4 regions of the Jeotgalibacillus sp. 10bf12 genome follow, and region 1 is predicted to be linked to each of the others. Evidence: predicted binding sites of a transcription regulator. Region 1 holds the regulator's gene; each other region holds the start of a gene.

Region 1 (7,622 bases):
TTACAAATATACGGTAGAAAAAGCTGAGGCAGAAAATTGTCTCAGCTTTTTTGAATGAAAGTTGAATAAAAATTATTTATTTTTAACATTTATGCATAAATCCCATGAAATAAGGGAACAAAAAAATAGTCAGGTAAATATCATGTAATAAAACCTAACATGCAGTTGACAGAAAATTTAACATGTTATATAGTTAGATTGTCGACAGGCAAGAAAGGGGTTATATGATGGGCAGTGATATTAGACGGAGCATGCCGCTTTTTCCTATTGGGACAGTCATGCAGCTGGCCGATTTAACCGCCCGTCAGATTCGCTACTATGAAGAGCATGGATTAGTAACTCCGGCAAGAACGGAAGGGAACCGCCGTCTCTTTTCATTGAACGATATTGATAAACTGCTTGAAATCAAGGATTTACTAGAGCAGGGAGTCAATATGGCTGGAATTAAGCGGATCCTGGGGGATGGCACAGAAGCCGAATCAGATCGACCTGCTAAAAAGCCGGACTTATCAGAGAGTGATTTAAGAAAACTGTTAAAACAGGAAATGATGGGTAATGGCAAGTACAGCAAAAACAGTTTGAGAGCGGGAGATCTTTCAAGATTCTTTCGTTAAAAAATTACATAAAAACAGGAGGAATTACAAATGAGTACGTATTCAAGAGAAGACATTATGAAAATGGCTAAGGAGCAAAACGTAAACTTTATCAGACTTCAATTTACTGATATCCTTGGTACAATCAAAAACGTTGAGATTCCTGTAAGTCAATTAGAGAAAGCATTAGATAATAAAATGATGTTTGATGGTTCATCAATCGAAGGTTTTGTTCGTATTGAAGAGTCAGATATGTATTTATTCCCGGATCTTGATACTTGGGTAGTATTCCCATGGACAGCTGGAGACGGTAAAGTAGCACGCTTGATCTGTGATATTTATAATCCGGATGGAACACCGTTCGATGGTGATCCGCGTAATAACTTAAAGCGTGTATTAACTGAAATGGAAGAGCTTGGATTTACTGATTTTAACCTTGGGCCAGAGCCGGAGTTCTTTCTGTTCAAGCTTGATGTTAATGGAGAGCCAACACTTGAGTTAAATGACAAAGGCGGATATTTTGACCTTGCTCCTACCGACCTTGGGGAAAACTGCCGACGTGATATTGTAATTGAACTTGAAAAAATGGGCTTTGAAATTGAAGCGTCTCACCACGAAGTAGCACCTGGTCAGCATGAAATTGATTTTAAGTATGCTGATGCAGTATCTGCTTGTGATGATATCCAGACGTTTAAACTTGTTGTTAAAACGATTGCAAGAAAACACGGATTACATGCAACCTTTATGCCTAAACCATTATTTGGTGTTAACGGCTCAGGAATGCACTTCAACATGTCTTTATTTACAGAAGGCAAAAACTCATTCTTTGATGAAAATGCTGATAAGCAGCTGAGTGAAACAATGAAGCAGTTCATGGCTGGTATTCTTAAGCACGCTTCAGGGTTTACAGCAGTTACGAACCCTACTGTTAACTCATACAAGCGCCTTGTGCCAGGTTATGAAGCACCTTGTTATATCGCATGGTCTGCAAGAAATCGTAGTCCGTTAGTGAGAATTCCTGCTTCCCGCGGAATGAGTACACGTGTCGAAGTACGTTCAGTTGACCCTTCTGCTAACCCGTATCTTGCTATGGCAGTTATGCTTAAAGCAGGTCTTGATGGGATCAAAAACGGTCTGACTCCACCTGAATCTATTGACAGAAACATTTATGTAATGGATAAAGAAGAGCGTGAAGCAGCAGGTATTAAAGATCTGCCTGGTACACTATTTGCAGCACTTGAAGAGCTTAAGAAGGATCAGGTCATTATCGATGGACTTGGCGACCATATCTTTGAGCACTTCGTTGAAGCAAAAGAAATCGAATGGGATATGTTCCGCACACAGGTTCACCCATGGGAGAGAGAACAGTATTTAGAAATGTATTAATCATTCAGAAACCGGAAGCTGTTCAGCTTCCGGTTTTTTTATGTATAAGGACACTTTTTAAAAAAAATGGGTATATCAAATAGAGGGGGGGATTTTCATGGCAGACACATATAGAGGTTTTAAATCAAAAGAAGGATATAAGAAATATTCGAACGCACAAGATAAAGTAATGGAATTATGGGATATCCCTTATGAAGAAAACACTATTGACACCTCATTTGGAGATGTATCAGTCTTAACTTGTGGTGACCAGGATAAAGAACCGATTATATTTTTTCATGCTTTTGGTTTTAGTTCAGCTGAATGGTATGCAGTAGCCAACAACCTTATAGGCGATTACAGATTATATTTTGTTAATGTACTCGGAGAATTTAATCATAGCAACACGAAAGAACATCTAAATGAACGTGAAGATTACAGTACATGGATTACTGAGCTGTTTGATGCCTTAAATCTTGCAAGTGTTACAATCGTAGGGCATTCAAACGGCGGGTGGCATGCACTGAATTATGCCATTCTAAAACCTGATCGTGTTAAATCACTGATTGTTTTGTCGCCTGCTGCTTCAATCAAAAGAATGAACTTATCTTTCTATTCAAGACTTATGCTGACTAATCTGATTCCCCGGGAGTCAGTGATTGTTAATCATTTTTGCAGGTGGCTGACTGTGAGAAGGCGAGACGAACATGAAAAGCTTTTTAAGCTTTACTATATTGGTCAAAAATATGTCAGCTGGGAATATGTCATGACACCGCCGAAAATGTTTAAAAAAGAAGAACTTGCATCGCTGATGATGCCAGTAAATATTGCAGTCGGCCGCGAAGAAGTGATATATGATCCTTTTAAACTGCTGGAAAAAGCAGAGGATAAGATCAGAACCTGTAAAACTCATATGTTTGAAAGCGGCGGGCATATGCTACCTATAGAATGTCCAGAGGAAGTTGCAATTTATATAAAGAAAGTGTTATCAAACCGGTAATATATCTGGGGAAAATTAAAAAAGCTGAACGCTTTGACGATTATGTCAAAGCGTTCAGCTTTTTTAATGAACCTGTCTGTATACCCCTACAACTTTTCCGAGTATGGATACATTATTAAGAATAATTGGTGCCATAGAGGAATTTTCCGGCTGTAGTCTGACAAAGTCTTTTTCTTTAAAGAAACGTTTAACAGTTGCTTCATCTTCATCAGTCATTGCAACAACAATATCACCATTGTTAGCAGTGTTTTGTTGTTTAACAATTACAAGATCCCCGTCTAAAATTCCTGCTTCAATCATAGAATCTCCCATGATCTCCAACATGAACACGGCGTCATCTGAAGATGCAAGCCTTTCAGGAAGAGGAAAATATTCTTCTACATTTTCAATTGCAGTAATAGGTGAGCCTGCTGTTACTTTACCAACGAGTGGTACATTGACTACGCGTTGAGTTGGAATTTTTTCCTCTTCTAGAGAAATAACTTCAATTGCTCTTGGTTTTGTAGGATCTCTTCTGATTAATCCTTTACTCTCAAGTCTTGCAAGATGTCCGTGCACCGTAGAGCTTGAAGCTAAACCAACAGCAAGTCCGATTTCACGGACGGAAGGCGGATAACCTTTATCCTGAACTTCACGTTTTATAAAGTTTAATATATCAAGCTGGCGTTTTGATAATTTCTTCATATTGCAGCACCTCTTTTCAGTTAAAAACTTTTCTAAATTATAGCATATGGTTTTTAAAAATACAAACATAAGTTCGATTTTTATGTTGACCAAAACAAATGTTCGTATTATACTCGAATTAACAAAAGCGAACACATATTCGATGGAGGCGATCAATAATGACTGCATTGTGGAGAAAATATTCATTTGTTATTCTATTCGTGGTGACTGCACTTTTTTTCAGCTTATTTCTTGTTTTTACTAATACAGCTAATAGTGATGCAACGTATGCAGAAATTACAGTGCAAAAAGGGGACACGCTTTGGGCGTATGCTGAAGAATACGCCAGCCATACTTCTATGACGCCTGAGGGGTTTATAGAATGGGTAACCGAACATAACGGGCTGTCCTCACATCTGATCGTGGCAGGAGAACAGCTGGAGCTCCCTGTACCCGAGGAGGCGTTTAAATTCAGTGATGACGCGATTCACCTGGCATCTGATCGGAAATAAGGAGTGATCGTGTTGAAAGTAATTATTTACTGCAGAGTCAGTACTGAAAAAGAAACTCAGGAAACTTCACTTTCCCGGCAGGAAGATGAATTGAAAATTCTTGCTGATAAAATGAACTATCAGGTCGTTTCGATTATCAGTAAAAAAGAAAGTGGATATGACCTGGATCGTGAAGGTGTTTTTGAACTGCTTGATCATGTACGTTTATATGAAGCAGAAGGTCTTTTGATTCAGGATGAAACCCGGATAGGACGCGGAAATGCAAAGATCGCATTGTTACACACGCTCCAAAAAGAAGGAATAAAGATATATACAATCGCTCATGATGGTGAATTGCAGCTGTCTGAATCAGATTCAATGATCCTGCAGATTGTCAGTATGGTTGAGGAGCATCAGAGAAAACTTCATAACCTGAAGATAAAAAGAGGGATGAAGCGGGCAGTTGAAAAGGGGTTCAAACCTCACAAGAATCTGAAAAATCGCGGGAATAAAGAAGGAAGAGAAAAGATAGAAATCCCTGTAGATGAAATTGTAAGACTGCGCGGTAACGGTCTAACATTCCAGGAGATTTCATCTGTTTTACGCGGGCTGGGTCATCCGGTTTCCAAAGCGACTGTTCATAGAAGGTATACTGAATATATGGATTCAGAAGCGAAGTAAACATATTACTTGTCAAACTTTCCCCTTTCTTTTAACATACATAGAAGCTTACCTGAAAGAAAGGGTGAAAGACATGTTATCTAATGAGAAAATTAAAAGAATTAATGAACTGTCAAAAAAATCAAAAGAAGATACGCTAACAAAGATTGAAGCTGAGGAACAAAGGGCTTTGAGACAGGAATATTTACAGGCATTCAGAGGTTCAATGAAACAGACCATTGAAAATGTGACTGTTGTTGACCCGGAAGGTAAAGATGTAACGCCACAAAAGCTCAAGGATGCAAAAAGCAGGAATAAAATGAACTAATTATCTCCCTATATAGCCCACGGATCTAGAGAATTATGATTAAAAGAAGAGATGTTTGTACATCTCTTCTTTTTTTTTGTACAATAAGACGTATCACGTGAGTTTAGAGAGGATGTAGATGATGTTTAACAAGACAGACGACTTAGCAATTAACACAATCAGAACTTTATCAATTGATGCAATTGATAAAGCGAACTCCGGTCATCCGGGACTGCCAATGGGGGCTGCTCCATTTGCATATACCCTATGGACTCAATTTATGAATCACAACCCGAAAAATCCAGACTGGTTTGACCGTGATCGTTTTGTACTTTCAGCAGGACACGGCTCTATGCTTCTTTACAGCCTGCTGCATCTTTCCGGATATGATTTATCACTTGATGAAATTAAGAACTTCAGACAATGGGGATCTAAAACGCCAGGTCACCCTGAATACAAACATACGAAAGGCGTAGAGGCAACTACTGGACCGCTTGGACAGGGAATTGGTATGGCTGTAGGAATGGCAATGGCTGAAAAGCATTTAAGTGCCAAGTACAACCGTGAAAACCATAATGTAGTTGACCATTATACTTATACATTATGTGGTGATGGTGACCTGATGGAAGGTGTTTCTTCTGAAGCGGCTTCTCTTGCAGGACATCTTCAGCTTGATAAATTGATCGTTCTTTATGATTCAAACGATATCTCCCTTGACGGCGATCTTGACCGCTCGTTTTCGGAGAGTGTTAAAAAGAGATTTGAATCATATAACTGGCAGTATATCCGCGTAGAAGATGGTAATGATGTAGCTGAAGTTGCAGATGCAATTAAAGAAGCCAAAGCTGATACAAGCCGTCCTACGATGATTGAAATTAAAACTGTGATCGGTTTCGGTTCACCTAACAGAGCTGGTACTTCAAAAGCACACGGTGCTCCACTAGGTACAGACGAAGCGACACTTGCTAAAGAAGCTTACCAATGGGAAGCAGAAGAGGCATTTTATGTGCCAGATGAAGTCTATAAGCGTTTTGAAGAGCTTGTTGTTCAAAATGGCAGTGAGAAAGAGAAAGATTGGAATGAAAAGTTTCAAAGCTACAAATCTGCTTATCCTGAATTAGCGCAGGAGCTTGAAGATGCGATTAACGGAAAACTGGCTGACAATTGGGATCAGGATCTTCCTGTATATGAGGAAGGTAAATCACTTGCAAGCCGTGCATCTTCAGGAGAGGTATTAAATGCGATCTCTAAAACTGTGCCAACATTGTTCGGAGGTTCAGCAGACCTTGCTGGATCTAATAACACGATGATGAAAGATGAAGCTGACTTTACTCCGGAAACGCCAGATGGCAGAAATATCTGGTTTGGTGTACGCGAATTCGCAATGGGCACTGCTTTAAACGGTATGGCGCTTCATGGGGGACTACGTGTGTATGGTGGTACATTCTTCGTGTTTAGTGACTATGTCAGACCTGCCATCAGATTATCTGCATTAATGGGTGTACCGGTTACTTATGTGTTTACGCACGATAGTATTGCAGTCGGTGAAGATGGTCCGACACACGAGCCTGTTGAGCAATTACCATCACTTAGAGCAATGCCTGGATTGTCAGTAGTCCGACCAGCTGATGGCAATGAAGTTGCTGCTGCATGGAAGCTGTCAATGGAAGCAACGGATCACCCTACAACGCTTGTATTAACACGTCAGGGTCTTCCGACGTTGCCTGGTACTGCTAAGAGCGCTTATGAAGGTGTTAAAAAAGGTGCATATGTAGTTTCTCCATCCGGCAAGGATGAAGCAGATGTTCTTCTGCTGGCAAGTGGATCTGAAGTGGGTCTTGCTTATGAAGCTCAACAATCACTTCGTGAGAAAAATATTGATGCTGCAGTGGTTTCTATGCCATCCTGGGACCGTTTCGAAAAGCAGTCAGCTGATTATAAGCAGTCTGTTCTGCCGAAAAACGTGAAAAAGCGTTTTGCACTAGAGATGGCTTCACCGCTTGGCTGGGAACGTTATACTGGTGACGAAGGAGACGTACTAGGTATCGATACATTTGGTGCTTCGGCTCCAGGTGGAAAAGTACTGGAAGAGTACGGATTTTCAGTTGAAAACGTTGTAAGAAGAGTGGAAGCTCTGTTACAATCTTAAACAGGTTTTTAAAGCCGGTGAGCATGAAAACTGCTCACCGGCTTTATTTGTGAAAAGTACCTTTAGCTGTTAAAATAAATTTAATATAACTACTCGAATTCTGTAATAAATGATTGTATAATGCGCAGTGTTCTTGTACACTTTTATATGAAAGTAACAAATAGGAGGCAATATGAAATGGAATTATGGCTTGCAATTGTATTAATTGTTGTTGCTTTGCTGGCCGGAGTCGCACTTGGATTCTTCATCGCGCGTAAATATATGATGACTTATCTTAAAAAGAACCCGCCAATCAATGAGCAAATGCTTCGCATGATGATGATGCAGATGGGTATGAAACCGTCGCAGAAAAAAATCAATCAGATGATGAGTGCTATGAATAAGCAACAGGGTA
Region 2 (7,622 bases), 720 kb from region 1:
TGTAATTCTGGGTATTGTTGCTGCACTTATATTATTTTCAGTGATTGTTTACACAACTGATGCTGTTCAGGGAATCTTATTCATCGTTGGACTTGCCCTCGGACTAACATTACTCTACGCACGATTTGGATTTACCTCGGCATTCAGAAGGCTGATGGCAGTCGGAAATGCTCAGGGGATCCAGGCACATATGGTGATGCTCGCTGTTGCTTCAACGTTATTTGCCATTATTTTGAGTACCGGTTTCAGTTTCACCGGCGTGACGCCTGCTGGCTATGTATCTCCAGTCGGGGTCAGTGTGTTATTCGGTGCCTTTATCTTTGGGATTGGCATGCAGCTTGGAAGCGGCTGTGCGTCAGGGACACTGTATTCAGTAGGCGGCGGATCGTCTTCCATGATTCTGACGCTGATCGGATTTATTGCAGGTTCAGTAATTGGTGCCTATCACTTTACGTTTTGGATGGAGGAGACATGGGCACTTGAACCGTTTTCTCTTGCTGAATCTACTAATCTCGGATTCTTCGGTGCGTGGGCTGTTCAAATGGCACTCTTTGCTGCAATTTACTATGGACTGAAGTTTATTGCTACAAAGAAAAATGCGCCAGCGATGAAGCCTCTGCCGACAACGACAGGCTTTAAAAAAGTATTCCGCGGTGCATGGCCGCTCTTTACTGCCGCGATCATTTTAGCAGTGCTGAACGCTTTAACATTAACACTCCGAGGAAATCCATGGGGAATTACTTCTGCATTCGCACTATGGGGATCAAAGTTTCTTGAGCTGTTTGGAGTGGATGTCGCTTCATGGGGTTACTGGCAGGGTAATGCCGAGCAATTACAAAACTCTATTCTTGCTGATTCAACAAGCGTGATGAATTTCGGTATTATTATCGGTGCCTTTATTGCTGCCGCTGCAACCGGTGCATTTAAGCCTAAGAAAATCAAACCTGGTATTGCTGCCGGCTCGATCATCGGCGGACTGCTGATGGGCTACGGGGCGAGACTTGCTTTTGGCTGTAATATTGGCGCATACTTTGGTGGCATTGCATCATTCAGCCTTCACGGCTGGGTATGGGCTGTCATGGCGATGCTCGGTACAGGACTTGCATTGTTTATCAGACCAATTTTCGGATTAAAAAACCCGAAACCAAAAGATACATTGTGTTAATCAAGAAGCTCCCGGGGGGTTATTCACCTCCGGGAGCTTTTTGATATCAACGTCTGCTATTAGTTGTCACCAGTACTTTAGCTGTCAGTGCAAGCACCGGCAGCTCAATCAGCGGTCCAATCACCAGGATCAGCGCAATGAGTGGCTCATTCGGAAATGCAGCAACTGCAATCGCGAGTGCGAGCGGTGAGTTTCTTGCCAGGGTTGTCATTGTAAGACTTACTCTGTCTGCTGCAGGCAGTTTGCACACTTGTCCTGCTTTACGGCTGATGAAGAAGTTAACGATGAAAAAAATTGCGAGCGGTGGCAGGATCTGCAGAAATACCACTGTATTCTCAAGAAGCATGCCTCCCTGCGCTGCAAACATGGCAATAATGGCCAGTCCTAAAAACGCTACAGGAAGATTTTGCAGCAGATCAGATTGAAGCGAACGCTTTCCTGTTAATATTTTCTTCGTTAAGGCCGCTGCTGCAAACGGCACGAACAACACCCATATGATACCTTCAACCAGATAGGAAGCATCCACCGTTTCACCAGTTCCAAAAAATATCAACAAATAAACCGGCAGGAGGATCACCTGCAAAATCAGATTCAGCGGCAGAATTGATGCTGCGAGGGCTGTGTTCCCTTTTGCCACACCGGTAAAAACCAGATACCAATCTGTACATGGTGTGACCAGCAGCATGATCAGTCCGATCGCAAGTGCAGGCTGATCAGGGAAAAATACGATTGTCAGTATCCAGGCAAAAAACGGCGTCCATACAAAATTGATGAGTATCGTGCTCATGCTGAATATTTTGTTTTTAAATGAAGACTTTATATCTTTTAAAGGAATCTGCAAAAACGTCAGATAGATCATAAAAGCAAGAAGCGGCAAAATCAGCCCTTCTGCAATCGAACCGGCTCCGTTCAGCTGACTGAAAATCAATCCAATTACAACAGCTCCTAAAATAAAAAACGTATACAGTTTTTCAAACCATTTCATTTCAACTCACACCTGACCATTAAATCGAATCAAAACCATCCCTGAATACTCTTCCAAACAATCTAAGCAGCAAGTATACCAGACGAAACGGCAAAATGATCAGCTCCGGAACCCAGATCAGGATATCCGTCACGATGTCCCAAAAGCTGTACTTCCCTTCTTCTTTGCGCTTTTTTGATTTAGCTGCTTTATTCTCCCGCCACTTTTTCATGACCCGCACCCCGTCTTTCCATTCGTTTTTACTATATACGATTATTAAGGTGAAGTGTTTCAAAAAAATGGTGAAACCTGAATGTCTTTGAAGACGTAGATCAGTTAGTGAATTTTTTCGGGGGAGTGAATGAAATGAGTAAAATCATTACAAGTGTATTGAGCGGCATTGTCATTATTGTTGCAGCTTACAGCTTTTTTACAGGCGACCGTTCTGTCGTTCCGTTTTATATGTTTCCGCTTGCGCTGTTGTTATTAATCACCGGCGTTGAACGATTAAAAGATAACAAAATCTTTTTTGGCACCGTATCAATTGCGGTATCTGTTTTTGTGTTTTTCGTTGCAGGATACGTCTCAATTACAGGACTTTAAAAAACTGTCTTCGCATGATTGCTTAGACAGTTTTAAGGTCCAAATCCGTAATAGGTCAGGACAAATCCGAACATCGCTATGTATCCGCCCGCGATAAATGCTGCGACCAGCAGCACTTTCATCAGAATCCGCGAAGCTGTTGATTGAAACCTTCTATTCACCCATTTAAAACCTTTATTTGAAAACAGGATAATGAGCGGAATAATATATAGATATGCGAATGTTGCAACCCAGTTAAACATCACAGCAAACCCACCGTCAACCGGTCCGTCAAAAAGCTGATAACGGCTGTTAACCACATATCTGCCAGCTAAAAATACAACAGATAGCACGGAAAAGTAAGTCATCACAATAATTAGAAGCTTCCTGCCTTCTTTTTTGAAAACAAAAAATAAAAGGAGCAGCAGTACGCCTAACATTGCGGCTTTCATCAATAAATCAATCCATACATAAGAAATAATTACCTGCTCCCTTCACTGACTTCCTCATTGTATCTTTCAACAAGCTTATTGCTGTCATTTGTTCCATACGCTTCTTCAAGCTTTGGTTTCAGCTTTTCCCACAGTAGGTTTTTTTCATATACATCGAGATCAAACCCATGGTTCAACTGCTCTACCGTTAGCCCTAGCACATCAGCATAAGCGAGCTGGAGCGGCGACTCAAATGACTGCGTAATATTATCAATATACTGATTTAACTCTTCTTCACTTACAGTTACGCCATATTTCGTTTCAGCGATTTCTTTCCAGACCTTATCTTCAGCTAAGCGTTCTTTTGCAATCTTGATAATCTCTTCTTCTGTCAGATCATCAGCATAATACAGCGCTTCTTCAGAAAGCGTTCTGATAATCCACTTCTTAAGATCACCTTCCGCTTCAAAGTCTTCTGCCTTTTCCATCACATGGCTCAGCTTATTGTAGAAGTCATCCTGGGTAAATGAATCAGTCATCACAGACAGTTCTTCGTTACTTTTCATTTCAATATCAGCTACTGCACTTTCTTCCGGGGCACATCCAGACAGGAAAACTATTGCGGCAATGAACAACAGAAAAATTTGTTCCTTCATAAGTTGATATGCACCTCCATATAAATAGCGATTCGACAAATAGAGACTTAAGTCCTTCTTATTTTAAACAAAAATATGAAAAATGATTCACCTTCTACAGTATGATAATATTTACGTTAAATAGCGTTCATGAATAGAAAGGAAGTTACATATGAATATACTTTGGGATTATGATGGTACTCTATTTAACACTTATCCGGCTTATGCGAAGCGGATGAGTCAAGTGTTGGACGGGAAAGTGTCTGAGGCTGATTGTTATAAAGAGCTGAAAATTTCCGCAACACACGCAATCACAACGTTTCGTATGACTGAATCACAAATTGAGGAATATAACAACTTAATCAGTGCAATCAGTCCTGTGGAAATGCCGCCGTTTGAACACGTTGAAGCAGTTCTTAAGCAGGCTGACTGTAACGTGATCATGACGCATAAAGATCAGGCAGGTGCCTATAAAGTCCTTGATTATTACGGTTTCACAAAGTACTTTTCCGAAATCGTTACAGCTGATCACGGATTCCCGCGTAAGCCCGATCCTGCATCATACAAATACCTGCACGAAAAGCACCACATTGATCTTGCAGTCGGTGACCGTGAACTTGACATTATTCCGGCAAAACAGCTCGGCATGTATACCTGCCTCTTCCAAAACAACAAACCCGCCGACTTTCACCTAGAGGATTATCGGGACTTTTTTAAAGTAGTGTTATTTTAATGGAGTATAGTGACGAAGGTATTAAAGTATCAACATTTAGTCATCGATCACTTTGATTACTCGTTAAGCGGAGCGGAGCGGAGGGCGGGGACTCCAGCGGCGGAAAAGGGACAGGTGAGACCCTGGAATGCGAAGCATGTAAGGGGCTCACCGCCCGGCCGCGGAAAGCCTCCGCCCGAAGCGCAGCGAAACGATTTAATAGCAAACACCTGTATTTCCAGTCCCTCACTCCAATCAAATTTCTAAAACCCATCACTTACCTATTTACAAAACAGAACAAACGTTCCTATAATGTTAGAAAGGAGCGTGAACAAAATGAATAAAGATCGCGGCACAATTAAGTGGACTTCGATGATGCTGCCTGAACATGTGAAAATGCTGAAGGACTTTTACGAAGAAATGGAACAGGAAACAAAACCGGAACTCGATGAACAGATGTTTGACATGATTTTTCTCGGGATCCAGGAGGCCCTGGAATTCCGTCAGAAAGTTGATCTGAAAATTTTTGAACACAACAGACGTGACAGCGTAAACGGGATCATCACATTAGTGAATTATCAGCAGCGTTACTTACTGATGACAACCTCTGACCATATGAAAAAGACCATCCCCTTTGATCAGGTGATTGGTCTTGAGGTTGTGTGACAGCGCAACTGTATGAATAGGGCTCGCTGCACATCAGGTGGACAGCAGTGAGCCTCTTCGTTTTAAAACTTTGCTGAAATGTTAAAACGTATACTCACTCAACAATGATTCAAGCTTCAGGGCGTAGCCCATTTTCCCATCAACTTTCAACTTCCCAAACATAAACGCACCTGAAGCACTCAGGTCCCCTTCAATCATTTTCACTAAGTCTTTTTCACTCAGCTTCAATGTACAGTTTGGCTCAGCCGCTCCCGCTTCTTCAATCGATGCTTCCCCGTGTTTTAAGACCAGCTGCTTAGCTTCCCCTTCTTTCAGCTGGAACTCATAGCGAACGTTTTCATTCTGAATTGGTTCCGGATTCGCGTTCATTGCTGTTGTCATTCTTGACCACACTTCTGACATGTTCATATCCCCTTTGTCTGAATGTAATGAATACTCATTCATTTTACCACAAGGAAATCATTCCGGTATGTAAATCATTGTCTACAGCAAAAAAGGTGAGACACAGTTGTCTCACCTTCTATTTTACTCTTCAATCCATGTATTAAAATCCTGCCCTGTTGTTGCACTGATATATTCAGCAGGTGTATCGCCGTTCGGGTCTTCCATGTACGGGTCTGCCCCATATTCAACCAATAACGCTGCTGACTCCCGGTCCTCATAGCTGACTGCTGTCATCAGCGGTGTTGAATAGTTATCCATTGTATTTGGATCTGCTCCGGCATCAAGTAACAATCTAATCATTTCAGGATCCATATTATAAGCTGCATAGAGTAAAGCAGTCGTCCCTTCGGTGTCCGCTGCATCTACTTCAGCGCCTTCATTAATCAATGCAGCCACTTCATCTGTTTCACCCATTGATGCAGCATCCAATAATGGCGTCATGCCCATATCCATCTCATCGTACTCTTCATTAAACGGATCATCTGCTGCCAATAAATCATCCGGCAGTAAAGAAGCGAACACAACGCCTGCCAGCGTCATTGAAACAATGACTGCCACATACGCACCCGCAAGCCCACCGAACAGAAGTCCTGCACCAAGCATAATTCTGCCTGGCTGCTGAGTGTATCTATAGGTAGTAGAAGGATTCATAAAGCGTTCGACTGACAAAATTCTTTTCGGTAAGAGCGGGTGTGTTGAAAGCACTTCGCTCAGCCATACAGCCCCGTTTGACTCTGAATGAATCTGTTCAAGGTAAGCATTCTCATCCACTTCACGATACATCACTTTCCCAACACCAAGTAAAGTCAGTGCGCGTTTTGCAGCACCTGCATCCCCAATCTGATAGGCTGCCTCTCTGTCACACGTATACTCGCATGAGCGGCTGTAGGCCTGTGATAAAAACGGCACGAACTGCGCAGGCAGTACAAGAATGTTTTTCCATATGTGATTGCGTTTGATATGAGCGAGCTCATGCGCAATGATAAAGTCCAGTTCTTCCTGTCCATTTTGTCTTGCAAGTTCAAATACTTCTGAGTAGAGCACAATCATATTGCGTCCGAAAAACCTTGTAGCAAAAGCGTTCAGTGCCCCTTCTGACTGAATGACAAAAAAATCAGGCACTTTCTTCAATCCCATTTCTTTTGACAACACAACGGCACGCTCATAAACATCGGGAAATTGTCTTTCACTGACCCTTACACCATTTCCCCGGATCGACCCAAGCATTAATGCATTTGTGAAGAGCACAACGGCAAGAATAGCAAGCGCAATCCCGATTCCGATAATCGAAACAGCTGCTGCAATATAGACCAGCACGCTGAATATGGCTGACAGTATAAAATACACTGTTTCTCTTTCTGATTTGATTCTTTGTTGATTCAACGGTCTTCCCCCTGTATATGTATGAAATTGTAAAGCATTTCTAAATATTAGCTGATCGACTTAAAAATTACAATATGAAAATAATATTTTCATGTGGGCACGTGAGGACTTAATGATTTTTCTATTTGTGATACGATAAAAAGATAGAAAATTAAACTGAAGATTTGAGGTCTGTCATGGAACATATCAGAACAAGAACAAAAAGAGTAACGAAAAAAGGTGTAGTCGGCATTCAAAAATATGATATTCGTAAAAAAGACAATACCTATTATGTCTTTTTTAGTTCAAAATCCCAAAACAGCCATTATTACAGTGAAGAAGAACTCATGGGGGAGTATGCTTCACTTGATGAAGCACAGGCTTACCTGAAAGAAAAAATGGGTGCTTTTGATTCAAAGCCGCTATCATTTAAAGTCGGGTTCAGTATTGCCAACCTGATCATATCAGTGGTGCTCGGCTTCTTTGTCTATCAGTTCAGCGAAAATGCCCTTTTAGCAGGCAGTACATCCGCTGATACTGCCCAGATTGCAGGCTTGATGATCGGCATTGTTATTACCTTTATTTCGCTAATCATCATCAACCGGATTTTAAGCAGGATTAGCTGATGAAATTGCTTATGTGACAGGCTTTTCATGATATA
Region 3 (7,622 bases), 680 kb from region 1:
ATACTAATTGGTGATTTCGTTAAAAATTCTTAAATTGTTTGTTTTTTAAAGGTTGGCTGATGATTTCCGCTTCAGGGGGACGCTTTCCGCGGCCGGGCGGTGAGCCCGCAGGCTTCGCCATAAGCCTCACCTGTCCCTTCCTGCCGCAGGAGTCGCCCCCATCCACTCCAATCAACAGCTGTGCAAGTAAGATAATGGATTTTAAAAAATGAAAGCTTAATAAAAGTTCTTATTATCATAGAATATTATGATTGACATTACACATTCATTTCCGTAAGATAGTTTTTTGAACGGATACTCTTATCCCGAGCTGGTGGAGGGACAGGCCCTATGAAACCCAGCAACCTGCTCTGCAAAAAAGCATGATGCTTTTGCGGTCCAAACATTTGGAGCGAAGGTGCTAACCTGGAGCAAGACGTGTGTCTTGAACGATAAGAGTGAAAGGCGAACTGATTATGAACCTTTCCTCATGAACGTGATTTGAGGAGAGGTTTCTTTTATTTATGCCGAAACTTGGATGATCTTGTAGGTTAACGTTCGATCTCTAAGGGTAATGAGTACCGTCGACTATTTGCTTCACAAGGAGGAGACTTATATGTCTGTAAAACGTCGTTTATTTACATCCGAGTCCGTAACTGAGGGACATCCGGATAAAATCTGTGATCAGATTTCTGATTCAATTCTTGATGCAATTCTGAAAGATGATCCGAATGCCCGCGTGGCATGCGAAACTTCTGTTACAACCGGACTTGTTCTGGTAGCTGGAGAAATCTCAACTTCTACGTATGTAGATATCCCTAAGATCGTACGTGAAACGATCAAAGAAATCGGTTATACACGTGCTAAATATGGTTTTGATGCGGATACTTGTGCAGTACTAACTTCTATTGATGAGCAGTCACCTGACATTGCAGCAGGAGTTGACCGTGCGCTAGAAGACCGTGAAAGCCAGATGACTGACGCGGAAATCGAATCAATTGGTGCAGGCGACCAGGGGCTTATGTTCGGTTATGCAAATAACGAAACAGCTGAACTGATGCCACTGCCAATCTCACTTGCTCACAAACTGTCACGCCGTCTGACTGAAGTGCGTAAAGAAGATATTCTTCCATACCTTCGTCCTGATGGTAAGACGCAGGTGACAGTTGAATATGATGAAAATGACAAGCCGGTGCGCGTAGACACAATCGTTATCTCAACGCAGCACCATCCGGAAGTCAGCCTTGAGCGTATTCAGCGTAACCTGAAGGAACACGTAATTAACCATGTCGTTCCTGCAGAGCTAATTGATGAAGATACTAAATACTTCATTAACCCGACTGGGCGCTTCGTTATTGGCGGACCTCAGGGAGATGCCGGTCTGACTGGCCGTAAAATCATCGTTGATACTTACGGTGGATATGCGCGTCACGGCGGCGGTGCATTCTCTGGTAAGGATGCAACGAAAGTTGACCGCTCAGGTGCTTACGCTGCACGTTACGTAGCGAAAAACATCGTTGCTGCAGGTCTTGCTGATAAATGTGAAGTACAGCTTGCATACGCAATCGGCGTAGCGCAGCCTGTATCAATTTCTGTTAATACATTTGACACTGGTAAAGTGGAAGAGGATACACTTGTGGATCTGATCCGTAATCACTTTGACCTTCGTCCTGCAGGCATTATTAAAATGCTTGACCTTCGCCGTCCGATCTACAAGCAGACAGCTGCTTACGGACACTTCGGCCGTAATGATCTTGACCTTCCATGGGAAAGAACAGATAAAGCAGATGCGTTGAAGAAGGATGCTAACGCATAATAAGAATACAATCCGTCCGGAATATATCTGTTATGATATATTCCGGATTTTTTGTTGAATGGGCATAGATCAAATTTCACTATTCTAAGAACATGGTGTGAGTTTCTTTGAATCACAGTAAGCGTCAAACGAACCACACCTTCTGTTGTGTAACCTTCCGTGACAAAATGAAGGAAATCAAATATGTAACGAACGTGTTCAATCAAGCTACGATTTTTTCTACTTTCTCTTCACATAGACATTTCAAACGGATCTTAAGCCAGATGAAATGCTCCTTTCTTCGAAAGGTACACCGACTGCCTCTTATCCTATGAACACATTGGTTATATGGAAGGTGTGGTTATTGAATGGATGTAAAAGAAAGCTCAAATCACGTGCCAAGTGGATACGTAGAAAAGATGTCGCGTATCTATGAAGAGTGGCGTGAAAGTGACTTATCATTAAAAGCATTTTGCGAGACTCGGGATGAAGTCACGTACAGTCAGCTTCATTATTTTAGAATGACTTACCGGCCAGAGGATATCCAACAGGAACGTCCAACTGGATGGGCAAAAATCAATATGCAATCCCCTACTACGAAGCTCGACCTGCACGTAGGGCCATATAAAGTTGTGATCCCTCCGGGATTTGATAAAGAATTATTAACTGAACTGCTGGAGGTGATCACGCCATGATTCTTCAACCGGAATCTATACGCAATATATACCTCGCTCAAGGCGTGACAGATATGCGATTATCCATTGATGGTCTTGCGGCCATCGTACAGGAAACGTTTGAATTAGATCCGTGTTCTTCAGATATCTTTTGTTTTGTAACCGTGAACGGGATAAAGTGAAGATTCTACACTGGGAGCACAATGGTTTTTGGCTGTATTATCGCAGACTTGAAAATGGCCGATTCCGTTGGCCCGAAGGGCGTGAAGATGAAACCACTTCTCTGAACCCTAAACAGTTAAAGTGGTTGTTAGAAGGACTGACGATTGAAGATGGAAAAGTTCATCCGAAACTTTCCGGCATGAAAGTTATATAAGGGGTAGACCTCAGACAGAAGGTGTCGTACCCTAGGGGTATGAAAAAACAAACGACACCTTCTCATCCTAAAACTTCAAATAAAGACCGCATTCATGAACTGGAAAAGCGTAACGAAGAGCTCGAAGCTCTTGTCTCTTGGTATGAAGGCCAATTCAAACAGCTTCAAACCGAGAAATTCGGCCGTTCCAGTGAAAAGACGAATACCTCCGATGGTCAGATTGAACTTCCACTTTTTTAATGAAGTAGAGATCACTCAAGATTCAGCACATGAAGAACCACAGTTAAACGAAAGCGATCTCGTTTCAAGCACTCAAAAAAACAAGCGAAAGCGTTCATCACATGAACTGAACCTTCCGGTTGAAAAAGTCACTTATCATTTACCTGAAGCTGAACGAAATTGCGAAAGCTGCGGGCATGACCTACACGTTATGACGACAGAAACAAACCGCACACTTGAAATTATTCCGGCCAGTGTCAAAGTCACTGAACACGCGCAAGAAGTATATGCTTGCCGTCAGTGTCAGGAATCTGGGATTGAAACACCTATTATCAAAGCGCCAAAACCGGCATCAGTCTACCCTAAAAGCATGGCATCTGCCTCATCGATGGCTTACGTGCTGACCCAAAAATATCAATCTGGTCTCCCTCTGTACCGTCAGGAACAGCTCTTTAAACAACAGGGGATTCCTCTTTCGAGACAGACAATGGCGAACTGGGCAGTTTATGGGGCTGATCAATGGTTATCACCATTAGTGACACAGATGAAGGCTAAAATGATGAAGGAAGCTGTCTTACATGCAGATGAAACGTCTGTTCAAGTGCTGAACGAAGAAGGTCGTGCAGCTTCATCAACTTCTTATATGTGGCTCTATCGGACTGGTCAGACTTCTTTTCCGTGCGTGGTTTACGATTATAAAACCACTCGTGCCGGAAAAAATCCGAAGGAGTTTCTTAAAGACTTCAAAGGATTTCTTCATGTGGATGGCTATGCAGGCTATCACAAAGTTGCGAACGTGAAACTGTCAGGTTGTTGGGCGCATGCGCGAAGATACTTTGTTAAAGCTGCCAAGAGTGCCCCGAAGAAAAAAGGGGAACTGTTAAACCTCCCTGAACAGGCAGTTCAAAAAATTGGGCAGCTGTATAAGATTGAAAAAGAAATACGAGAGCTGAACTTAAATAGCGATAAACGTCACCAGCTTCGAAAAAAGAAAAAGCCTGCCAATTGCGGAGGCTTACTTCGAGTGGCTGAAAAAAATTCGTCCAACTGTGTTGCCGAAAAGCCCTTTGGGCGAAGCCATTGTATACTCACTCAATCAAAAAGATGCTTTGCTTACCCCCTTTTCAGATGGTCGACTTGAAATTGATAATAATTTAGCTGAACGTAGTATCAAACCTTTTGTGATCGGCCGAAAAAACTGGTTGTTTTCGAATTCGATGAAAGGCGCAGATACCAGCGCACTTATTTACAGTGTGATCGAATCAGCTAAAGAAAATGATCTAAAACCGTTTGAATATCTCACTTATTTATTTGAAAAAATGCCAAACACAAATCTGTCTGATCAGCAGAATCTGGATCAGTTTCTGCCGTGGTCTAAACAAATACCTGATCACTGTCGAATTGAAAAAGTAAACAAGCATTAAGTAAAAGCCGTCCCGAAGGGTACGGCTTTTCTGTTGCCTCAAATATCATCATCAAAATAATCAATGTGTGTTTGCTTTGACGCTTACGAATCACACCGTTTTTTCTCCAAACACCACCTGCTATTCTTTGAACAAAGACGTGTATGCTAAGAACATCGACCACTATTCTCCGAACCACTGTTGCCGAGTCGCCACACCCAGAATAAGTGTTCGCCATCTCATCCGCACCATGATATGATAAGGTCACAAATCCCCGATTGATGCTTCGGACCAATACTAGGAGGAATTCCTTTGTTTACAGTCATTCTCGCAGAAAAACCTTCACAGGCGAAAAGCTATGCAGATGCTTTTCAGACATCCAGAAAAACAGATGGTTATTTTCATATAGAAGATTCACTGTTCCCGGGAGGAGCGGCGATTACGTGGGGCTTCGGACATTTAGTTTCATTAGAGGAACCTCAGAAATATAAGCCGGAATGGAAGCGGTGGAAGCTTGATACGCTGCCGATGATTCCGGAAGAATTTAAATTCACCGTACCTTATGCTAAGCGTGCACAGTTTAATATTGTCAAAGGCCTTCTCAGAAAAGCCGATCAGATTGTAGTTGCCACTGACAGTGACAGAGAAGGGGAGAATATCGCACGCTCCATTATCGAGCAGGCAGGCATGATGCATAAGCCGACAAAGCGTTTATGGATTAACTCGCTTGAAAAAGATGTGATCAGAAAAGGGTTTCAGGAGCTGCGTAATGGAGATGATTATCTCTCACTGTATGATGAAGCGCAGACAAGACAGGTGAGTGACTGGCTCGTAGGCATGAATATCTCAAGGCTCTATACCCTACTTTTACAGGAAAGAGGCGTTGATGGTCCATTCAGCCTCGGGCGTGTTCAGACACCAACCCTATATATGATCTGGCAGCGACAGCATGAGATTGAAAACTTTAAACCTGAACCGTTTTTCCAGCTGCTGGCTGATCATAAAGAAAGCGGAAAAGCATTTCAGACAAAGCATAAGACTACATTTAAAAAGAAAGAAGAAGCAGAAGGACTACTTAAGCAGCATGGAATTGAACATGCAGCCGAATCAAAAGGAACAGTTGTAAATGCTGAGAAAAAACTCAAGAAAATGCAGGCGCCGAGTCTTCACAGTCTGTCTTCACTTCAGGCAAAAATGAATAGACGTTACAAATACAGTCCATCAAATGTGCTGAAAACTGTACAGGATTTATATGAAAAGAAACTCGTATCCTACCCGAGAACGGACTGTCAGTTCATTACGATGAGTGAATTCAGGTATTTATCAGGTCAGCTTGAATCGATGAAAGCTGCTGCAGGAACTTCATTTGAGACAGCTCACCCGAAGCCGCGGCCAAAATATGTACAGGATAGTAAGGTGCAGGAGCACTACGCAATCATTCCAACAAAGAAAGTATTGACAAAAGACCGGATTGAAAAACTGAAGCCGATGGAAAAAAATATTTATAACGAAATTCTCGGCAGTACGCTTGCGATGTTTCATGAGGATTACCATTATGAAGAAACGCAGGTGGATGTGGATATTCAGGGGCTGATTTTCAGTGTAAAAGGAACGGTTGAGAAAAAACGCGGGTGGAAAGAGCTTTTCAGTGAGACCGCAAAAAAAGATACGATTCTTCCTCCGCTGAAAACAGGGGATGTGATCGCATCTGTTGTGAATATAAAAGATGATATGACCAAACCCCCTAAACCGTATACTGAAGGTCAGTTGATTACCATGATGAAAACGGCAGGAAAAATGCTTGAGGATGAACAGGATCAGGCGATGCTGAAAGAAGTTGAAGGAATCGGTACAGAAGCAACGCGTGCTTCAATTATAGACACTCTGAAAAAACAACAGTATATTTCAGTTACAAAAAACACGGTTACCGTGACCGATAAAGGTGTGACGCTTTGCCAGGTAATTGGCGGCACCCTGCTCAGCAGTCCTGAAATGACAGCGAGATGGGAAACCTATTTAAAGAAAATCGGCAGAAAAGAAGGCAGTCAGGAGGCTTTCCTCAATAACATTGCAAAATTTATTCAGCATATGATCACTGAGGCACCTAAACAGATGGGGAATGTGAAAGCCACTGGCGGTAACACTCAAAAGAAATCATCAGTCATGCCAGTCTGTCCAAAATGTAAAAAAGGAGTTATGGTCGATAAGGGTGGATTTTTTGGATGCAGTGACTATAAGCAGGGCTGTAGACAAACACTACCAAAAATGCTCCTGAAGAAGAAGATTTCAGATGTGCAGATCAAAGCTTTATGTGAAAAAGGACAAACAGGGATGATAAAGGGGTTTAAAAGTAAAGCAGGAAAAACGTTCAGCGCCCGGCTAGTGTTGAAGGACGGTAAGATAGAGATGGCGTTTAAATAAGAAAAGCGGATGAGGGCATCACCTCATCCGCTTTCTGTTAATTGCCGGCAGTTTCCTGCGGCTTTTTCTTTTCTTCAAGCAGTCTCTTCACTTCATCCTTATGCTTTGTATTCACAAGTATATAAAGAAAGTCTCCTGCTTTGATCTGTGTTTCACCGTAAGGGCTGATCAGCTGGTCGTTACGGACGATTGCACTGATTGTAGCCTGATGCGGGAATTTGAGATCTTTAAGTTTTTTACCGACAATTGCTACATCTCTGTTCGTATGGAACTGAATCATCTCGGCATTGGCTTTACCGATCGAAATAAGCTCCAGCGAATGGTGAGGCGTATCTTTCTTCGGGCCGACAAGGTTCAGCTTCTTTGCTACATAGGAGATCGTAGAACCTTGAAGCAGTGTGGATGTCAGGACAATAAAGAACACAACATTAAAAAACAGCTGTCCATTTTCAAGACCTGCCACAACCGGGAAGGTCGCAAGCACAATTGGCACCGCTCCCCTTAAACCGGCCCAGGAAATAAAGATTCGTTCTTTCATTTTGTATTTCATTCCTGCAACGGATAAGAAAACGGCAATTGGCCGTGCAATAAAAATCAAAATGACTGAAAGAATCAGACCGCTGATGACAATATCGATTGAAAATAACTGACCCGGGAAAACTAAAAGTCCTAAAATAATAAACATGAGGATCTGAGACATCCAGGCGAAACCTTCATTAAACTGAAAAATAGAGTAGCGGTAAGTTAATTCATTG
Region 4 (7,622 bases), 430 kb from region 1:
TTAAATGAATTTCAAAAACCGTGCCGGACCATTCCTTCGCTTTCCGCGGACGAACGTTCGAGCCTCCTCAGGCAGAAAAACACTGCCTACCGGGGTCTCTCTCGATCGTTTTTCTGCAGGAGTCTTCGGAATGATCCGGCACTTTTATGATTATTATCATTCAGATATTTCTTTGTTCCTTGTCATACATATCCTCAAGAAACAGATAGCCTTTTGATTTTTTAAGTGGGACTCTGTATTCATAGCAGTAGTCTTCTAAACGGTGGAAGAGGTCTTTGTCGTTATATCTATAGAGTTTTGGGGAGCGGCCTTTATAAGTTTTGATGATTGCGGCTTTTGCTGACCAATTCTCATGTGTGAACTGTATCTGACTGACGTCTGAATGGTTCAGTGTTCTGGTGCGGATGCGCCATCTCAACAGATATGTACTGTGAATCAGTTTGCTGCTCTGGATTGAAAAGGTATAGTAGGTAAACAAAAGTAGAAAATAATATAGAAAGATACCCATAAACAAAAAGCGCCAAAAAAGTTCGTCCCATGAGAAATAAAGAAAAATACCCATGAAGAACATAAAGAGTAATGCTAGGGAGCGGGGTTCTTTTGCTTTAAATATTTTTGGGTTTTCCTGAATGTCTGCGGCTTCTGATACATTATTGCTGTACATAACGGCCTCCTGCGAATCAGTCATACTTCAATTCTAACATAACTGGAAACTGGTGGAATGAAAAAAAGAAGGCATCTCAGCCTTCTTTTTTGTCGCTTTGTATAGGCGTGTAGTTCTTAGCACGGAACTGATCCTTCAGCAATTGGATGCTTAGGATCAGGCACAGCATACCAGTCAGCCAGATCAGCCCTGCAACGCCAAGCAGAAAATGAATTTCATCTGATACATTTTCAACTGTAGGGTCATTGAAACCACCGCTAAGACCCATAAAGAAAACAATGTAGGCAATCATCGTCAGGCCAAGGTGGGCAGCCAGCCATAAAAAAGCGGTTTTCATACGCGGAGCGCGTCGGATTGAATAAAGTACAAAAATAATTGCGGCAATCACGGCTGCAACGAATCCCCATTCGATGATGAGCAGGAATGTGCTGTTTAATTCTTCAGTCAGCATGAGCGGGCTCCTTATCATGAATTGTTTTAGATATATCTATTATTCATGATTTTTGCCTGAAATGCCACTATGGAGAGGGCGATTTTATGACAAAAGTTGAACCCCCTGCATGCATGTTACGTGTTTGCAGGGGGCTCAAGTACTACACACCGTGTGTGTCCTCTAATGTATTTAATTCTGCTGAGTACTTCATAAAAGCGTCTTGATCTTTGTTGTCTAACGCTTCATTAATAGCTGTTACAAGCTGTTCCTTGCGATGACGGACAAGAATTTCATTTAATACCATGTCCACGTAAATCTCCATCATCGTCATTTCACTGGATTGTTTCTGAGGGACGGTTGACTCATTCATAAACTCTGCGAACGATTTGTTGTTTTCCATCTTCATCACCTCTGCTACTTTTTTTCATTATAGAGAATATCCGTGAGAATATCAACAGAAAGTTTTAAATTTTTAGATAATATGAATTTCAGGCCGGATTTATGACAGGATGTCCATTACGTCACGAACATATTTGGAAAAAATTATGTATACTTCTGAGTGGCATTTGGTATATGATAATCCCATAAAAATATAAAGGAGTGATAAAATGGAATTTTTGACAGCCCAGGAAACATACACTGTCAGTGCAAGTACGATGATTTTAGAACCAAGGATTGAAGGTGGCGGCTTAACAGGAACGATCATTCATGAAAAAGGAAGATCACCTTTTTCAGTAGATATGAAGCCAATGGAGATTATGGAGCACTCGTGTTTGTATTACTTTTCATCCTACGAAGGGCGTAAAACCTCATCAAGATTCCTCACAAGCTTCAGTCATAAGCCTCCCATCGTTGTTGATCCAATATCAGATATTTATTTCTTCTCAACGCATTCCGACTCCAATAAAAAAAATTATTGGATTGCGCTCAATCACGTTGTCAGTATGGAAAAAAATGATGACCTAAGTAACGAAACGACGCTTACCTTGTCAGGGGACAGAACGATCACACTTCCGATCTCAAGGCGCGCAACGCATCTGCAGTATTTGAAAGCCTCGGTGCTCTCCTTAAAGCTGCATCAAAATATCAATGAAATCCGTGAAAAGTCAGAAGACACCTACAAGTCAAGGCTGAACAAGAAGCGCTTCGGGTTTGCTGAATACCTCGACAGAATTGAACACGCAGATCATGACCGGATCAATCCTGATGACGGTGGCGACATTGACTTCAACCGCCCGATCAGATAATACCTCATCAGGTTCTCAACGTGATTTCTAAGCCGTGGATTAAAATAATTATGCTGTTCTTCATAGCCCTGATACACAAAAAGATACATGGTAAAAGCTTCATCAGATTTTAATTTCACAACTTTCATGTCGTGATCTCTCATATACTTTTTCAAAGTCGCAAGCTCACGCTGAACGGCAATCATCGTTTCTTCGATTAATTCAATATAAGGTCTCGGGAGCTTTACACCACTCTTTTCAATCACAATCTGATCTCGTTCAAGGATCTTCAGTACCATTGGCAGGTAAAAAGCATTCTCCAGCCGGTCCCGATCCTCACCTGGAATCTGTGTCATTGAAATCTCCTCCTGTATTACGAACGTGTGTTCTATATTATTTTACACAGATTTTCTAAAGTTACAACTGTTATTTGTTTGCATTATTCACAAATAAATCTGATAATAGAACAAGCGGTTTATCTCGAAAGCCGAAATATCTGTTTTACCGGAGGAGATTTCATGACACAAAAGCGTAAAATCACAGCAGAAGATCTGTATAAAATCGAATCACTGACTGATCCGAGATGGTCACCGGACGGCAAACAAATTTTATTTGTCAAAACTCATATCAATAAAGAACATACATATGCATCAAACTTAATTTTATATGATCAGGAAAGTGAAGAACTGAACCAGTGGACGTACGGGGACAATAGAGTATCCTCTCCAAGGTGGTCACCGGACGGCAAAAAAGTGGTATTTGTCTCAAACCGCTCCGGCAAAAATCAGCTCTACGTTTTACCTGTGAGCGGCGGAGAAGCGAGACAGGTAACTGATATCGAAAACGGCGCAGGGAATCCGGTCTGGTCACCGTGCAGCGGAAAACTTGCTTTTACAGTGTCCCTTGAACTGGAAGATGTATTAAATGAAGAAAAGAAAAAAGAAGATGAAGACAAAAAGCTGAAGCCATTTGTCACAGACTCAATGAAATATAAAGCAGATGGTGCGGGCCTGCTTGATGATAAGAAGCAGCAGATCGCCATCATTGATCTGAAAACAGAAGAACTGCGCCAGCTGACAAAAGGGAAAGACAGCTATTCACTATTTGCATGGTCACCTGACGGAAAGCAGCTTGCATATGCGACAGATGCTGATGCGGAGGATAAAGACTTTTCATTTAACAATGAGCTATATCTTTATAACCTTCAAGATGACAGTAAAGCGCATATTAAAACGGCTGAGGGCTACGTCGGATTTGCTGCGTGGTCTCCTGAAGGCGATCAGCTGGCATTTACCGCTTCAGGCAGAACCTATGAAAATGCTACGCACAGTGAACTCTGGGTATGGAACCAGTCATCCGGTCGTGCTGAGTGTTTGACTGAAGGAATTGATGCACCGGTCGGAGATTTTGCCATTGGTGATATTCAACAGGGAGCAAGTGTACAGGGTGCTGTCTGGGCTGATAATAACAGCCTTTATTTCGTTATAACAGACCAGGGCAACGTAAACCTGTATTACGCTTCAACAGAAGGGGAAATATACCCGGCTTACGAAGGTAACCATCACGTATACGGACTTGACGTACACGGCGAGTCACAAAAAATAGCTGCTGCGATTAGTACAGTGGAAAATCCGGGAGATCTCCATGTGATTCATGTTCCGACAGGAGAAGCGAAACAGGTGACGCATGTGAATCAGCAGCTGCTTGAAGAGGTTGAAGTAGTAGCGCCTGTAGCCGTCTCATATGAAAGCACAGACGGCTATACAGTTCACGGCTGGTTCATGAAGCCGTCAGGATATAAAGATGGGGAAGAGGCACCGTTGATATTAAATATTCATGGCGGACCTCATGCCATGTATGCCAACACGTTTTTCCATGAAATGCAGCTGCTTGCATCTGAGGGTTATGCCGTACTCTATACAAACCCGCGCGGAAGCCACGGCTACGGTCAGACCTTTGTTAATGCAGTCAGAGGCGATTACGGCGGAGGAGACTACCGTGACCTGATGGCAGCAGTGGACGGGGCACTTGAGCAGTTTGACTTTATCGATCGTGACCGTCTTGGTGTAACAGGCGGAAGCTACGGCGGATTTATGACAAACTGGATCACAGGCCATACAGACCGATTTAAAGCAGCAGTCACACAGCGCTGCATCAGTAACTGGATCAGCTTCTATGGTGTCAGTGATATCGGCTACTACTTCAGTGAGTGGCAAATCCAGGCAGACCTTGGAGATATTGATACACTATGGAAGCACTCACCGCTTGCGTATGCCGACCAGATCAAAACACCGCTATTAATCATGCACAGTGAAAACGACTACCGCTGCCCAATCGAACAGGCAGAACAGCTTTACATTGCACTGAAAAGAAAAGAGAAAAAGACACGCCTTGTCAGATTCCCTGAATCAGACCATAACCTCTCAAGAACAGGGAAGCCTGAACTCAGACTTGAAAGACTGAATCACCTGACAGGCTGGATGAATGAGTATATTTAAATAATTAACAACAATAAAAATGACCTGCAAATCGTATGCTGTTTTGTAGGTCTCTTTTTATTGATATATTGTTTTCCAATGGTTTTATAAGCATATTGGTAATATAATTTGTATTTAGAATTGTAAAGGAACAATAGCCATTGTGAACCTACAATTGGGTGTACATTTTGTATGACAATTTACACTACAATTATTTGCTATTTATTAGCCTTTTCAACTAACTCACTCGTTTGTTGAAGAGTTAAAAAGGAATTTCCCCTATAAAAAATGGAACAAAAACCCCAACTGTAGATGCAACCACAATTACCCAAAATGTTTTTGAGGTTAACCTTTCCTTCCATAATCGCCTTTCTTTTAACACAAAGGAAAATATGATTGTATATAACCCAAAAAGCATAAAAGAGAAACCAAACCACACAACCCAAACATTGCCTATAAATCTTATTTCAGCACCTTCATAAACATTTTTTAGAACATTATCAGTTATTAAAAACCCAACCACTAAGAATAGAATAATTTCAATTATAGTAACTAAATACATTTTCCGTATAGCCATCTCTCCATTTCCCCTCCATAAATAACAAAATAAACTCATAATTATTTTCTGTTCAATTTAACGCAAATATTTCCATTGCCGTACAAATTTATATTAATAAACCTATTACAAAAAGCAACTCGAATTGAGGTGCTTTTTTCATTCAATTTAATACACAATTTTATTGCGATTTCACAAAAAGTACTCGTCAACAAAACCGGTTAACAGATTTGTCTGGATTTTCATTTTAGCTTTGTTAAAAATCATTGTTGTTTCTGCACAGCTGATGATTGCAGCGTAAGGGGGCGGCTCGCAGGAAGGGACGTGTGAGGCTTATGGCGAAGCCTGCGGGCTTACCGCCCGGCCGCGGAAAGCGTCCCCCTGAAGCGGAAATCAACAGCCAACTTTAACAAAGCCTTATTTTTGAGTTGTCATAGTTTGTACAAAACAAAATAAGGGAAAAATATAGCCGTAATAGGCGGTTTTTTCCGGATTATGCTATACTGATAAAAAATAGCCGTCAGTCTATAGATCAGAGGAGCGTTTGAATGACGTTGGAAACTCTAGAAGCATGGTTTACACTTGAAAATCTCCGTGAATTAATTGCAGAGTATCGGGCATTCGGACCGCTGATCGGCTTCCTGCTGCCAGTGATCGAAGCATTTTTACCATTCCTGCCGCTCGTTGCTTTTGTTGTGGCAAATGCGAATGCATACGGTGTGCTATTCGGTATACTGCTCTCATGGGCAGGCGCTTCAGTAGGCGCATTAATGGTCTTTTGGCTGCTCAGACGCTTTGGCCATCTGAGGCTGTTTTACTTCTTAAGTAATCAAAAGCAGATCAGAAGGCTGACAACCTGGGTGGAACAGCATGGATTCGGTCCATTGTTTCTGCTCCTGTGTTTTCCTTTCACACCGTCAGCGCTGGTTAACGTGGTAGCTGGATTATCACGTATCAGCTTCATGCAGTACATGCTGGCTGTTGTAACAGGAAAACTCGTCATGATTTCTACGATTTCATTTATCGGTGCAGATATCGTTTCACTGATTCGCGAGCCGATCAAAACAGCGATCGTGCTTGGCGTGATTGTTGTGTTATGGCTGGTAGGAAAAAGAGTAGAGAAAATGATCAATAAAAAAATGGAACGTGACATATTGATGCACGAGCGTCATAGAAAGTCTGCCGGGAATGAAAGGTTGGAGAATAGATGGAATCGTGGAAAAAGGAAAGCTTCGAATGGCTCAAAGCATTAGCAGTAGGAGTCGTCATTGTACTTGTAGTCCGCATTTTTCTTTTTTCAAATTATGTTGTAGAAGGTGTATCCATGCAGCCGACACTGCAGGATGGCAACAAGCTGGTCATTAATAAAATCGGTTATCAGATCGGGGAATTCGACAGATTTGATGTGATCGTTTTTCATGCAAGTGAAACAGAAGATTATGTAAAAAGAGTGATCGGGCTTCCTGGAGATGAAATCTCTTATGAAGACGATCAGTTATATATTAACGGAGAATATTATGAAGAGCCGTACCTTGAGGAATTCCGTACAGGGGAAGGCCGTCTGACAGGTGATTTCACCCTCGAAGAATTAACAGGTGAATCAGAGGTGCCTGAAGGTCAGCTGTTTGTACTTGGAGATAACCGTCAGGAAAGTCTCGACAGCCGTATCTTCGGCTTCATCGACCAGGACTCAGTCGTCGGCAAAGTCAACCTCAGATACTGGCCGCTGAACGAACTTGATGTAAGATTCTACGAGTAATTAAAAGAGTAGATTAAGTAATAAAGAAACCTCAGGTGAACGTAGCGTAAGGCGGCGATTCCGGGACGATAAGTTGGAAGCTGAGACCCCGCAAGGCGAATCCTGAGGAGGCTCAGCAACAACCGTCCGGAAAGCGCCCGCCTGAAGCGCAGTGAACCGGTTATAAGGCCGGACTTTACACAACCAAGTGTAAAGTCCGGCCTCTTTTCATTTCCCCATCACTTTTCATTAACCGCCAGTTGTAAGATAATAGCTATATGCAAATGACAAAGGAGGCACAATCATGCCGCTTGTGATCAAAACAGGACGTTCCGGAACCGGTAAAACAGATCGAATCATGAGTGAAATCACCGAAAAGGTCAAAAAAGATCCGTCAGGTGATCCGATTCTCCTGATTGTACCTGAACAAATGACCTTCCAGTCAGAATACCGCCTTGCGGTTGAAACCGGTGGGATGGTCAGGGTACAGGTGCTCAGCTTTACGCGGCTGGCCTGGAGAATTCTTCA

What was found. Region 1 encodes LexA, which represses DNA repair genes until DNA is damaged. Its sites were predicted from a motif close to CGAACATATGTTCG; they were not measured.
Region 2: the regulator LexA is predicted to act here: its motif matches at 4,784-4,797, upstream of DH10bf12_RS08925 (YolD-like family protein).
Region 3: the regulator LexA is predicted to act here: its motif matches at 4,667-4,680, upstream of DH10bf12_RS16070 (type IA DNA topoisomerase).
Region 4: the regulator LexA is predicted to act here: its motif matches at 2,700-2,713, upstream of DH10bf12_RS10385 (YhjD family protein).

Annotation. Positions count from the first base shown of each region.
Region 1 covers NZ_CP200276.1:2,410,782-2,418,403, forward strand. The annotation lists gene DH10bf12_RS12475 (MerR family transcriptional regulator) at 228-614, shown strand; gene glnA (type I glutamate--ammonia ligase) at 645-1,979, shown strand; gene DH10bf12_RS12485 (alpha/beta fold hydrolase) at 2,077-2,958, shown strand; gene lexA (transcriptional repressor LexA) at 3,022-3,642, opposite strand; gene yneA (cell division suppressor protein YneA) at 3,801-4,133, shown strand; gene DH10bf12_RS12500 (YneB family resolvase-like protein) at 4,146-4,793, shown strand; gene DH10bf12_RS12505 (DUF896 domain-containing protein) at 4,867-5,100, shown strand; gene tkt (transketolase) at 5,222-7,228, shown strand; gene DH10bf12_RS12515 (YneF family protein) at 7,406-7,622, shown strand, end outside.
Region 2 covers NZ_CP200276.1:1,694,258-1,701,879, reverse strand. The annotation lists gene DH10bf12_RS08960 (YeeE/YedE family protein) at 1-1,165, shown strand, start outside; gene DH10bf12_RS08955 (arsenic resistance protein) at 1,212-2,150, opposite strand; gene DH10bf12_RS08950 (hypothetical protein) at 2,170-2,361, opposite strand; gene DH10bf12_RS08945 (hypothetical protein) at 2,496-2,732, shown strand; gene DH10bf12_RS08940 (hypothetical protein) at 2,765-3,163, opposite strand; gene DH10bf12_RS08935 (hypothetical protein) at 3,193-3,798, opposite strand; gene DH10bf12_RS08930 (HAD-IA family hydrolase) at 3,950-4,510, shown strand; gene DH10bf12_RS08925 (YolD-like family protein) at 4,826-5,155, shown strand; gene DH10bf12_RS08920 (SCP2 sterol-binding domain-containing protein) at 5,237-5,557, opposite strand; gene DH10bf12_RS08915 (M48 family metallopeptidase) at 5,681-6,982, opposite strand; gene DH10bf12_RS08910 (hypothetical protein) at 7,159-7,587, shown strand.
Region 3 covers NZ_CP200276.1:3,087,269-3,094,890, reverse strand. The annotation lists SAM riboswitch class I at 298-438, shown strand; gene metK (methionine adenosyltransferase) at 596-1,795, shown strand; gene tnpA (IS66 family insertion sequence element accessory protein TnpA) at 2,143-2,469, shown strand; gene tnpB (IS66 family insertion sequence element accessory protein TnpB) at 2,582-2,824, shown strand; gene DH10bf12_RS16085 (IS66 family transposase) at 2,864-3,064, shown strand; gene tnpC (IS66 family transposase) at 3,036-4,184, shown strand; gene DH10bf12_RS16075 (IS66 family transposase) at 4,093-4,467, shown strand; gene DH10bf12_RS16070 (type IA DNA topoisomerase) at 4,759-6,867, shown strand; gene DH10bf12_RS16065 (potassium/proton antiporter) at 6,905-7,622, opposite strand, start outside.
Region 4 covers NZ_CP200276.1:1,981,835-1,989,456, forward strand. The annotation lists gene DH10bf12_RS10365 (hypothetical protein) at 161-664, opposite strand; gene DH10bf12_RS10370 (hypothetical protein) at 741-1,115, opposite strand; gene DH10bf12_RS10375 (IDEAL domain-containing protein) at 1,258-1,497, opposite strand; gene DH10bf12_RS10380 (competence protein ComK) at 1,706-2,344, shown strand; gene DH10bf12_RS10385 (YhjD family protein) at 2,284-2,679, opposite strand; gene DH10bf12_RS10390 (S9 family peptidase) at 2,842-4,821, shown strand; gene DH10bf12_RS10395 (hypothetical protein) at 5,063-5,377, opposite strand; gene DH10bf12_RS10400 (TVP38/TMEM64 family protein) at 5,905-6,609, shown strand; gene lepB (signal peptidase I) at 6,564-7,115, shown strand; gene addB (helicase-exonuclease AddAB subunit AddB) at 7,399-7,622, shown strand, end outside.